Regions from separate parts of the Colwellia sp. Bg11-12 genome, predicted to be linked through region 2. Evidence: predicted binding sites of a transcription regulator. Region 2 holds the regulator's gene; each other region holds the start of a gene.
What was found. Region 2 encodes MetJ, which represses methionine synthesis genes. Its sites were predicted from a motif close to TAGACGTCTAGACGTCTA; they were not measured.

Region 1 (3,237 bases), on a different contig from region 2:
ACCTAAACCATGCTTGCTATTGACAGGTTTAACGCCTAACTCACTTAACGTTGAGGGAGTAAAACCCCGACCAAAATCACGAATACTTAGCAGCCAGTTTATTTGATCACAGGCACTGGATAGTTCAATTCTATCACTATTATTCATTTTAGTTGCTTGGACGGCATTATTGACTAAATTTAAAATCGCCGGTAATAAAGAGGCATCTGCTAATATTTCTGCGCTTTTACCTAATGGAGACTGATTATTATTAGGTAAAAAATTAGCACTAATCTCTGGGTAATTAAGACTAATATGTTCAGCGACCTGTTTAATAATGTCAGTACAATAAACTACCTTTGATTTTTGCTCTTTTATCTCAAAAACCATTTCACGAAATTCAGCTAAACTTTCACTACAGCGTAATAATTGTAATTGAAGGTCTGCCACCACCGGGTGTTCTGGTAACTCATCACTGAGCTCATCGACCAGTAGCTGTACTGTAGCAATAGGCGTGGCGAGTTGATGCGTTATTTGTGCTGAAGCAACACCTAATGACATAACTTTTTCTTGCTTTAATTGCTCTTCCCGAAAAGCCGCTATCGCTAATTCTTTCTGGGAAATTCTTCGAGCCATTCTCCCAACAACTGTAGCAACAACAATGCTAGAAAATAGAAAGTTAATCCACATACCAATAAAGTGACTTTCCATATTGCCATGCATAACTGACATGGGTAATAACCAAAGTAAAACACTGTAAGAAGCAATAGCTAGTAACGCAACCCCCCCTAACATTAGCGGGGGTAATGTTACAGCTGCAATAGCAATAGGGATAAGCAGTAAAGAGACGAAGGCATTAGTTGCTCCACCACTGTAATAAAGAATAAGCGCTAGAAATAAAATATCAGCACAAACTTGCCCAAGTAAAGCAAACTTATCTGCTTCTTTACCCGAACGATAATATAAATAGCTCGCTAAGGTAAATAAAATTTCGCTAAAAATAACAATGATTAACGGTAACCAAGGAAGTTGATATGCTAAAATTACATTAACAAAAAATATCAATATAAGCTGAATGATAATTGCCACACTACGCAGTAAGAGAACCGTGCGAACTTGATTGAATTTTCGAAAAAATAAAGACATAACGTTTGTTCTAGTTAATAGTATGTGTTGATATTACGCTAATTTTTACCTTTAAAACGGATCAAAAATAGTTTTTTTTAAATTTCAGATAAAAACATATAGACATCTAAACGTCTATTGCTGTACAGTTATTTTAATTACATATATTAAGGTTAATTTTAATGTCATCACATGAAGAAAAAATCACACTAGCTGGCGGTTGCTTTTGGTGTATTGAAGGTGCATACAACCAATTAATAGGAATTAAATCTGCAATCTCAGGTTATATGGGCGGTAGTGCCGCACTAGCAACCTATGAAGATGTTTGCTCAGGTCAAACGGGTCATGCCGAAGTTGTGCAACTAACTTTTGATAACAGCGAAATAACGAGTCGTGAAATCTTAGAAGTTTTCTTCACACTGCACGATGCCAGTCAGTTAAATCGTCAAGGCAACGATATAGGTACTCAGTATCGTTCAGGAATTTTTTATCACAATAAAGAGCAACAGCAAATTGCTGAAGATATTATTAAAGAAGTCGACGCTAGTAATATGTATAGTTCAGCTGTCGTGACCGAAGTAACCGAAGCATCAGAGTTCTTCTCTGGTGAAGATTTACATCAAGACTATTTTAATAACAATCCTGGCAACCCTTATTGCCAAGCGGTTGTTTCGCCAAAATTAGCAAAATTTAGAAAAACCTTTGTAGGTAAACTAAAACCTACAGAGACTTAGACTAAATAGATAGCTGATGTAGCTGAAAACTTTATATTAAGGCTTCATCAATATTTTTTATCTGGGTATAGGCCACGTTTTAAGTCTCTCCTATAAATAATAAGTGAGACTTTTAATGATTTACATACCGATGATTAATGACTTAATACATCAAGGTGTATAATTTTCTTCGATATTTATTCGCTAATGGATCGCCATCAGGCAAGGCCTTTAGCACATCAAGATATAAGTCTTTGCTCGCCGTGTCTGCACTATCTTTTTGCATGAGTCTAAATAATAATACCAACGCTTCTTCATGACGATTAACTTGGCTGTACTGGGCAACAAGTTGATGTTGTAGTTCTATATTATCCGTATCATTTGCGAGTTGAGCTTCTAGCGCTTTAATTTCAGGTGAGTCGGCCGCTTGGCTCGCGAGTTCAAGCTTAGCGATAAGTGCATGGTAGTAGCTGTCTTGATCAACCATCATAATCGTAGCTAATAATGACTCAGCTTCCACTACTTTACCTGTTTGCAAATAAACATCCGTCAACATTAATTTAATATCAGCACGTTCACTGTTGAGTTGATAAGCATTATTGATCACGGTAAAAGCATCATTAACATGATTATCTGCTAATAATTTTTGGGCCTGAATAAGCAGCAAATCTTCTTCTTTAGGTAAATGATTCGCTAAAAACTCTTTGATATGCTCATCGTTTTGCGGTCCAGTTAATCCGTCAAGTGGTTGACCATCTTTAACTAAGATAGCTGTAGGTAGCCCTTGAATACCAAACTGTTGGGCAATTTGTTGCTGAGTTTGACAGTCGACTGTGGCATATAATATATATTCTTCAAAACCTTGTAAGCCATGGGCTAACTTATCTTTTAGCTCTAAACTTTCCGGTACCTGCGCCGCCCAAAAGTCGACTAAGACTAACTTGGTCTTTGATTCTTCTAAAATAACTTGTTGAAAATTTTCTAGGGTAATTTCAATGGCATTTGTAGTCACATTCACTTCCATTTAGTTTATTGATGAGCGTCTATAATCTATATTTTGGGGCGATTATAGAAAGCTCAAGTGCCCTAACGCAAAAAGCTGAATTCCAGCAGGAATTCAGCTTTTTGCGTTAGGCGTGATAATAATTAGACTTCGCTCAATAACTCACGAGCAATAATTATTTTTTGAATTTCGCTCGTACCTTCATAAATAGTGGTAATGCGGACATCTCGTGCCATACGCTCTAATGGATATTCTTTAATGTACCCTGCACCACCCATCAATTGTAATGCGTCGTAACAAGCAATATTGGCTTTTTCAGCAGCAAATAACTTCGCCATAGAAGCTGATTTACCAAACGGTAAACCTTGTTCTTTTGTGTAAGCCGCTTGCATAAGTAACAGGCGGGCAGCTTCTAAA
Region 2 (3,237 bases):
ATATTTGCTTGTTCAAACCCTGATCCGGAAATTAAACCAGCATTAGCGCTTGCTGTTCGCGATGATCTTATTATTGCCACTGGACGTTCTGATTACCCTAACCAAGTGAATAATGTTTTATGTTTTCCGTTTATTTTCCGTGGAGCACTAGATGTTCGTGCTAGAACCATTAACGATGAAATGAAAATTGCCGCTGTTAATGCTATTCGTGACTTAGCAAAAGAACCTGTTTTGCAGGAAGTGCTAGATGCTAGCGGTGAGCAAAGTCTAACTTTTGGTAAGGAATATATCATTCCTAAACCAATGGACCCACGTCTATGTGGTCGAGTTGCACTTGCTGTTGCCCAAGCTGCGGTTGATTCTGGCGTTGCCGCATTAGCGATGCCTGAAAATTATATGGAATAATCAGCACAAAGGAACAATCGTGGTCTATGTGGTCGAGTTGCACTTGCTGTTGCCCAAGCTGCGGTTGATTCTGGCGTTGCCGCATTAGCGATGCCTGAAATTATATGGAATAATTAGCGCAAAGGAACAATCGTGGTTTATGTGGTCGAGTTGCACTTGCTGTTGCCCAAGCTGCGGTTGATTCTGGCGTTGCCGCATTAGCGATGCCTGAAAATTATATGGAATAACCAGTAAAATATAATCGTGTCATGCCAATAAGCTGAGATAAACACGTTGGAGAGTCATAATGAAAAATGCAACAAAAGCAGTTTTACTCTCTGCGCTTGTTTATCCAGGAGTTGGTCAGCTGATCTTTAAGGCCTATCGGCGTGCAATAGCGCTAATTTTGATATTCTCAATAACGGCTTATTTGTATATTGAAGAGGTGGTCAGTAAATATCAGCCACTTATTGAAAAAGTAAAATCAGGTGAAATTGGGCTAAACAGCCAAGCACTTGCAGATGAAATAGCAAAACACCCGATTATTCTTGATCAGTTATGGGTGAGCACATTAACCTATATACTCGTAATTTGTTGGGGGTTGGGTGTTATTGATGCTTATCGTTTAGGCATAAAAAAAGACGCTACAGCGTCTTTTAAATGAGTGTAAATAAGCACTACTCGTCATCTACTTCAAATTGACTAAAGTCGGTAATCCCCTTTGCTATCAATGCATCTCGAACACTTTTGGGGAGAATTTCAGTATTATCTTTTGTTAAATCACCATCATCAGGAAGAGGCTGCCCAGTAAAAGCATGTAAAAAAGCTTCACATAACAATTCACTGTTTGTCGCATGGCGTAAGTTATTAACTTGTCGACGGGTGCGTTCGTCAGTTAATACTTTAAGTACACGCAACGGAATTGATACAGTGATTTTTTTAACTTGCTCACTTTTTTTTCCATGTTCGGCGTATGGTTTTATATAATCGCCATTCCACTTTGCCATTTAATTACCTTGTTTAGCTAAATTATTTTTTATAAGTTAGATTTTACTGGTTGTTGGCGTTGAGTCAATAACGAATGTGTAGAAGTTTAGAAGTCTAAAGTCCTTGACCGACAAAAGCAAAGCGTTTAGAGTTATAGACGTCCAAACATCTATTTGATTTTACTGTCCAATTGGAGCAAAAAATGACAAGCAAAAAACCAGCAACATTGGCTGTTAGAGCCGGTATTAATAGTGACAAACACCATGGTGCGGTTGTTCCTGCAATTCATTTATCGAGTACTTACGCCTTAAAAGGCTTTAATGATAAGCGCCAATTTGATTATTCTAGGACAGGAAATCCAACACGTAGTACATTCGGGCAAGCTATTGCTGATTTAGAGCACGGCGCAGTGGGTATCGTCACTAGTACTGGTATGTCTGCTGTTCACTTAATCTGTCAATTACTGACAACACAAGACACTGTTATTATCCCCCATGATTGTTACGGTGGCAGTTATCGATTATTTACCCATTTAGCAAAACGTGGCCAATTTAATGTTATTGTTGTTGATCAAAATGATCAAGAAGCCTTAGCTCAAGCTCTGGCGCAAAAGCCAAGATTAGTACTGGTTGAATCACCCAGTAACCCCTTATTACGTTTGGTTGATATAGAAAAGGTTACTAAGGCGAGTCATGCTGTAGGAGCTTTAGTTGCGGTAGATAATACTTTTCTTTCACCTCTTTTGCAGCAGCCGTTATTATTAGGTGCAGACATTGTTTTTCACTCAACAACTAAATATATTAACGGTCATAGTGATGTGGTTGGCGGCGTATTAGTAACAAAAGAGCAGAAGCTTGGTGAAGAGCTTGCGTGGTGGGCAAATTGTATTGGTATTACCGGTTCACCATTTGACAGCTATCTTGCATTACGTGGTTTAAAAACATTGCCTATTCGCATGAAACAACATCAAGAGAATGCGAATGTTGTGGCAAAATACCTAAAAAGTCACTCAGCAATTAATGCCGTGTATTTTCCTGGTTTGAAAGACCATCCAGGACATGAAATTGCAAAGCGACAACAAAAAGATTTTGGCGCTATGATGAGTTTTGAAATAAAAGGCGGTGTTGAAGCGGTTAAAGTGTTGTTTGATAAGTTAGCACTCTTTACTTTGGCACAATCGTTAGGTGGTGTCGAAAGCTTAATAAGTCATCCATCAACGATGACTCACGCAGGTATGGAAATTGAAGCACAAATTGCCGCAGGCATCACGCAATCCTTAGTTAGAATTTCTGTAGGTATTGAAGACATTACTGATATTATCAGTGATTTGGAACAAGCTTTACTTGCGAGCCAAATTTAAGGTTTTAGACTATTTTAATAGCATAATTAATGAGTGAAAATGACAAAGTCAAATACAGTAGAACCGTTATCATCAGGGAATAATCAACTTGCCAAACATGCTATACATGTACATAAATTTGGTGGTAGCAGCTTAGCAACTACACAATGTATTGATCGTGTGGTTGATATTATCCGCCAAAATTGTCAGTTAGATGATTTAGTCGTTGTCTCGGCTAATGGTAATACGACGGATGACTTATTCAATATTTATGAACTCGCTGTTGAAAATAGTCAGGATCTTTTAGTCGCCATTGAGGCATTAAAACAGTCACAAAGTGTATTAATTAGTGAACTATTAAATAAGAGCAGTGCAGCTGTCTTAATTGATATTTTGTCAGATGATATAGAACAATTAACCGTTTGGTTAACAGAGCAACCGTGTCAATATCATGCTGATATGCTGGCCTATGGAGAGCTGTGGTCTGCGCGTTTATTATCTGCAGTACTGAGTGAGCAAGTGTGTCC
Region 3 (3,237 bases), on a different contig from region 2:
AAGCGTTGATATAAAATAATCGACAAAAATGGCCAAACCATATAAAAACTACCACGCGTGATGAAAGCGCCAAAGAGCAGGATCCACATTAATGGTGGAAACTGTTTTAATCGTTTTAATGAAACATCACTTTGCATGGGTTTTCTCTTTATATTGATAACTTTACTGACATTATTATTATGAGGCCCTTTGAGTTTTTAAAGACCAAAAACTCAACTTGTTCTATACTTAGTTTATGAACCTTTACTAAATAAGTTAGATATTTGATGACTATAAAATATCTCTGGATCATTATATTTTTGCTCGGCAATACCTCATCAAGTATTGCTGAGCAGCTTGTTGTCACGGAAATATTACCACCTTACCAGTTCTACCAAGAAAGTAATGTGCTTAGCGGCTTTTCAGTTGAAGTTATGGAAGAAATATTCAAAATTACAGGTGATAATATTGATTTGCAAGTATTGCCTTGGGCACGCGCTTACAGAACAGCACTAAACCAACCTAATACACTTATTTTTTCACTCTCTCGTACCTTATCTCGGGAGAGTTTATTCATTTGGGGTGGAAAATTAATGAAAGAAGATATTTATGCTTGGGGCTTAAAAGAAAAATTTAAAACATCAATAACTGATATTAAAGAACTGAAAAAATACAAAGTAGCCGTGACTAATTCATCAAGTACCGCCCAATATTTTCAGCAACAAGAGTACCCCTATATTTATGTACTCGGTTCACCAGAGCAAAGCTTACAAATGCTATATCTTAATAGGGTTGACATTATTACGGGTACAAAGAACACCTTAAAAGCACGAGCAAGTAAATTAAATTTAGATATCAGTAACCTAAAAGTAATTATGCCTATATCAGTCGTTAATCATGATTTATATTTTGCTTTTAGCCTTAACAGTGATGAAAAAGTTGTTAGTAAATATAGGGATGCTTATCATCAAATTAAAAACAGTGGTATTTTAGATAAGTTAAAAAATAAATGGCATGTATTTTAAACTCAATATATTCAATAAATAACGCTCAGAGCACTTTACTTTCCTGACTAAAATCAATATAACAAATACGAATTTTAATACCTTACTCATTAACGACAGATATAATGACTCAAAATCAGCTAATCGCCAAAAAAAAAGTAGCCCCCTTAAAGTCAGTTCCAATAAATTCTCAAGCGATCGGTGTTTTCGACTCTGGCATTGGTGGTTTGTCGATAGCTAAATGTATTCATCAAAATTTACCCCATGAAAACCTTATTTATGTTGCAGATAGCCAATTTGCTCCTTATGGCGATAAATCGTCGGCAAATATTATTGAACGGGTAAATAAAATTGCAGATTGGTTAATTAACCAGCAAGTAAAAGCAATTGTTGTTGCCTGTAATACTGCAACGGTTAGCGCTATTGATCAGCTACGTTTACGCGTTTCAATTCCAATCATAGGAGTTGAGCCCGCAATTAAACCTGCCGCAATTCACAGTAAAACCCAAAAAATAGCTTTATTAGTAACAGAAGCAACCGCTGTAAATACGCGTTTTTTATCATTAGTGAATAAGCATAAGAATGGTGCTGAAATTTATATCCAACCTTGTGCCGGATTAGTAGAACTTATTGAACAAGGTCTTTATGAAAGTGAACAGTGCCGTAAAAGACTAAATGCCTTATTAGTGCCACTTCTGCAAAGTAATATTGATACTCTCGTATTAGGGTGTACTCATTACCCTTTTGTTCGCCAACTTATACAAGATATTGTTGGGGATAAAATTACCATTATGGAAACGGCTCAACCGGTAACTGAGCAGCTTGCCAGACAACTTGAAATTAAGGGATTACTGGCAAGTTATGAACATATTTCCCAACAATGTTTTTTTAGCTCAAAAATATCACATGAACAAGCACAGTTAATGTCAGTACTATTTGGTAAAAATGTCTCGCTACAACAATTACCTGCTCTTTAAATGAGCAATTTACAGTTATTTTTAGCCGTTTAGCCATCTAGGCGTAAAAAAACTAGAAAATAGTTAATCTTGCAGTTAGAATAACTTTAATTCAAAAATATCTTAAACTATTAAATTTTTCCTGAGGTTTTATGTCTACTCAATTTTTCACTTCTGAATCAGTTTCTGAAGGTCATCCAGATAAAATCGCCGATCAAATTTCTGATGCCGTGCTTGATGCAATTATCGCTAAAGATAAAAATGCTCGTGTTGCTTGTGAAACTATGGTGAAAACTGGCGTAGCAATTATCTCAGGCGAAGTATCTACCACCGCATGGGTTGATTTAGAAACGATTACTCGTAATGTTATTAGTAATATTGGTTACACTTCATCTGACGTAGGTTTTGATGGTGAAACCTGTGGCATTATGAATTTAATTGGCCAACAGTCTCCTGAAATTGCACAAGGTGTTGACCGAGCAAACCCAGAAGATCAAGGTGCTGGTGACCAAGGACTCATGTTTGGTTATGCAACCAATGAAACTGAAACGTTAATGCCCGCGCCTATATTTTATTCTCATCGTTTGGTAGAGCGTCAAGCAGAAGTGCGTAAATCAGGTGTTTTACCTTGGTTACGTCCTGATGCAAAGTCTCAAGTTACTTTTATTTATGAAGATAATAAACCCGTAGCAATTGACGCTGTTGTTTTATCAACTCAACATAATCCAGAGATTTCTCAAGAAGATTTACACGAAGCTGTGATGGAAAACATTATCAAAGCGGTATTACCTGCAGAGTTATTAACTAAAGATACTAAATATTTTATTAATCCTACAGGTCGTTTTGTTATTGGTGGCCCCGTTGGTGACTGTGGTTTAACCGGTCGCAAAATTATTGTTGATACCTATGGCGGCATGGCTCGTCATGGTGGTGGTGCATTCTCAGGTAAAGATCCATCAAAAGTTGACCGCAGTGCCGCTTATGCAGGACGCTATGTTGCGAAAAACATTGTTGCTGCTGGTTTAGCTGATCGTTGTGAAATTCAAATTTCTTATGCCATTGGTATTGCTGAGCCAACATCTATTTCAATTGAAACCTTTGGTACTGGTAAAGTATCAGAAGCCAAGTTGATTGAGTTAGTTAGAGAGCATTTTGATTTACGACCTTACGGCATTACTAAGATGCTTGATTTATTACACCCTATGTACCAAATGACAGCCGCTTACGGACATTTTGGTCGTGAACCTGTTGAAGTAACAGTGGGTGATGATACTTTTACCGCCTTTACTTGGGAAAGA
Region 4 (3,237 bases), on a different contig from region 2:
GACGAGAATGATACTGAAATAAATTCAGCATGAACTCAAGCTCCATTAGCATGAACTAAAGCTCCGTCAGTATGAAGCCAAACTCCGTCATCCTGAACTTGTTTCAGGATCTCGTCCTTAACAACTTAAAGAGCAGATACTGAAATAAATTCAGCATGACGAGAATGATACTGAAATAAATTCAGCATGAATCCAAACCCCATCAGTATGAACTCAAGCTCCATCAGAATGAATTAAAACGCAATCAGTATGAAGCCAAACTCCGTCATCCTGAACTTGTTTCAGGATCTCGTCCTTAACAACTCAAAGAGCAGATACTGAAATAAATTCAGCATGACGGGAATGATACTGGAATAAATTCAGCGTGACGAGAATGGATAATTACAAAAGATCTGAGGTTTTTGAATTCAGTATGACAACAATTTCGTTCATTTGGGTATTATCGGGGCTGTAATAGGTTTTGTTATGCGGTCAAATGATGGATCGTTAATGTGACAATAAAAAAACGAGACTGATTAAGTCTCGTTGCTATTTTTTATATTATATTATCAGCATACTAATGAAGAATACGTGCGCGAATTGTGCCATCAATCTGCTTTAATTCACGTAATGCAAGCACACTATCTTGCGCTTCGATATCAATAACCACATAACCAATTTGATCATCTGTTTGCAAGTACTGTGCAGCAATATTAATATTGTGTTTTGCAAAGGCTTGGTTAATCTGGGTTAACACACCCGGTTGGTTACGATGAATATGTAATAAACGACTCGTACCTGTATGCTCTGGTAAAGAAACTTCAGGGAAGTTAACCGCTGAAAGTGTTGAACCGTTGTCAGAATACTTAGCCAGTTTACTGGCTACTTCTAAGCCAATATTTGACTGAGCTTCCTTAGTACTACCACCAATGTGCGGTGTTAAAATAACATTGTCAAATTCGCGTAAGGGTGAAATAAATTCTTCATCATTACCTTTGGGTTCAACAGGAAAAACGTCAATAGCAGCGCCCGCAACTTTTTTACTTTTTAGCGCTTGTGCCAGAGCATCAATATCAACGACGGTGCCACGAGAAGCATTAATAAAAATAACACCATCTTTCATGATTGAAAATTCTTTTGCTGCCATCATGTTTTGAGTTTGAACCGTTTCAGGCACGTGCAAACTAACCACATCAGCTTCTTGTAATAAAGCTTTTAAACTCGGTGCTTGACTCGCATTACCTAAGGTAAGTTTAGTTTCGACATCATAAAAGCGAACACGCATACCTAACGTTTCAGCTAAAATACCTAACTGTGTACCAATATGGCCGTAGCCTATAATACCTAACGTTTTCCCGCGAGCTTCTACAGAGCCTGCCGCAGATTTATGCCAGACACCACGATGTGCTTTAGCACTCTTTTCAGGAATGCCACGTAATAATAGTAAGGTTTCACCCAAAACTAATTCAGCAACAGAGCGGGTATTTGAAAAAGGTGCATTAAATACCGGAATACCGCGCTTTTGAGCCGCTTTAATGTCAACTTGGTTAGTACCAATACAGAAACAACCAATAGCGGCAAGTTTCTTGGCATGGCTTAAAACATGATCTGTTAACTGAGTGCGTGAGCGAATACCAATAAAGTGGACATTAGCAATTTTTTTGATTAAATCTTCTTCAGCGAGCGATGTACTTATACATTCAATATTGCTGTAGCCTTTCATTTTTAACTCTTCAATAGCGCTAGGGTGAACGCCTTCAAGTAATAAAATTTTAATTTTTTCTTTTGCTAATGAATTATTGCTCATTTGTCTAATATCTCATGTAGGACTATATAGGTACATTGCCTTAACCATCTATAAAGCATTTAGATGGCTAGATTTCTAAACTAGCATATAGTGTATAAACTCTAAAGATTTATTTTATGAGTTTTGCGCCATCTTTAGTGCCTAAAATTAAAACATCGGCACCGCGAAGGGCAAACAAACCATTAGTAACAACACCTACAATGGCATTAATATCGTTTTCAAGCTTTTTAGGATCAATTATCTCTAAGTTATGCACATCGAGAATCACACAACCGTTATCGGTAATTACGCCCTGACGGTAAACCGGGTCACCACCTAACTTAACAAGCTCGCGCGCTACATAGCTACGTGCCATAGGAATCACTTCTACCGGTAGTGGAAACTTCCCTAGCATGTTTACTTGCTTACTTTCATCGGCAATACAGATAAATGTTTTTGCTACGGCAGCGACAATTTTCTCTCGGGTTAGTGCAGCACCACCACCTTTTATCATCGACAGATATTGAGTGATTTCATCAGCGCCATCAACATAAACATCAATGCTACCCACATCGTTCAATTCAAACACTTCGATACCATGGGCTTTTAATTTTTGAGTCGACACTTCTGAGCTAGAAACTGCGCCTTCAATGTTGTCTTTGATTGTTGCTAGCGCGTCAATAAAGTGATTAACAGTAGACCCTGTGCCTACGCCAACAATGGTATCGTTTTTAATAAATTCGAGTGCTTTAAATGCAGCCGCTTTTTTCATTTCATCTTGTGTCATGTTTATCCTAAATAGTTGGAGACTCATTAATCAGAAGTATATCAGCAGATGATTAAATGTCGAAGTGATAGCTGGTTGTAGGGGTGATAATTTTAAGTAGGGGAATATCCCAAATTTCACAGGGTATTTTTTCAACTTTTTGACAGTCATGCGCTAAGCCAATAGGTAAAGGTTTAGTCTGTTGGTTTTGCTTATATTGAGCATACCAAGTAGCAAGGGTTCGGTCATAAAAGCCTCCGCCCATGCCCAGTCTATTGCCGTATCGGTCAAAGGCGACTAATGGCGTAAATATTATATCCAGGTTCGCGACAGTTATTATATGTCGCACATCAAGTTTAGGTTCTAAAATACCATATTTATTTTTAATAAGAGCAGACGTTTCTGTATAGTGTAAAAAGAGTAAATTCCCTTTACTAAAGGGGTGTATTACGGGCAAATAAACAGCGATGTTATTTTCCCAGCACCAGTTAATAAAGGGTTGTGTGTTCAGCTCTCCGTCATTAGCTAAATAAATTGCTATTTTTTTTATATTCTTCAAGACTTGTTGATTAATCAATTTTTTACATAATAAAAGTGATTGTTCATGTTGATGTAGCGCATTAATTTCGCTGCGTCTATGCCGAACTTCTTGACGAATAGTGTCTCTTTTTTCCATGATATTTAATTCACCTAAAAGTATGAATAG

Region 1: the regulator MetJ is predicted to act here: its motif matches at 1,225-1,242, upstream of msrA (peptide-methionine (S)-S-oxide reductase MsrA).
Region 3: the regulator MetJ is predicted to act here: its motif matches at 1,983-2,000, upstream of metK (methionine adenosyltransferase).
Region 4: the regulator MetJ is predicted to act here: its motif matches at 1,847-1,864, upstream of serA (phosphoglycerate dehydrogenase).

What each region holds. Positions count from the first base shown of each region.
Region 1 covers NZ_JACGUZ010000071.1:227,054-230,290, reverse strand. Annotated here, with positions in the region: gene H4J39_RS09970 (HAMP domain-containing sensor histidine kinase) at 1-1,125, opposite strand, end outside; gene msrA (peptide-methionine (S)-S-oxide reductase MsrA) at 1,287-1,838, shown strand; gene H4J39_RS09960 (tetratricopeptide repeat protein) at 1,981-2,829, opposite strand; gene H4J39_RS09955 (acyl-CoA dehydrogenase family protein) at 2,964-3,237, opposite strand, start outside.
Region 2 covers NZ_JACGUZ010000078.1:195,852-199,088, forward strand. Annotated here, with positions in the region: gene H4J39_RS15690 (malic enzyme-like NAD(P)-binding protein) at 1-405, shown strand, start outside; gene H4J39_RS15695 (hypothetical protein) at 692-1,048, shown strand; gene metJ (met regulon transcriptional regulator MetJ) at 1,062-1,391, opposite strand; gene metB (cystathionine gamma-synthase) at 1,574-2,731, shown strand; gene metL (bifunctional aspartate kinase/homoserine dehydrogenase II) at 2,771-3,237, shown strand, end outside.
Region 3 covers NZ_JACGUZ010000072.1:141,544-144,780, forward strand. Annotated here, with positions in the region: gene H4J39_RS12150 (MFS transporter) at 1-137, opposite strand, end outside; gene H4J39_RS12155 (ABC transporter substrate-binding protein) at 267-1,004, shown strand; gene murI (glutamate racemase) at 1,109-1,960, shown strand; gene metK (methionine adenosyltransferase) at 2,092-3,237, shown strand, end outside.
Region 4 covers NZ_JACGUZ010000075.1:109,030-112,266, reverse strand. Annotated here, with positions in the region: gene serA (phosphoglycerate dehydrogenase) at 557-1,786, opposite strand; gene rpiA (ribose-5-phosphate isomerase RpiA) at 1,896-2,552, opposite strand; gene H4J39_RS13700 (5-formyltetrahydrofolate cyclo-ligase) at 2,605-3,207, opposite strand.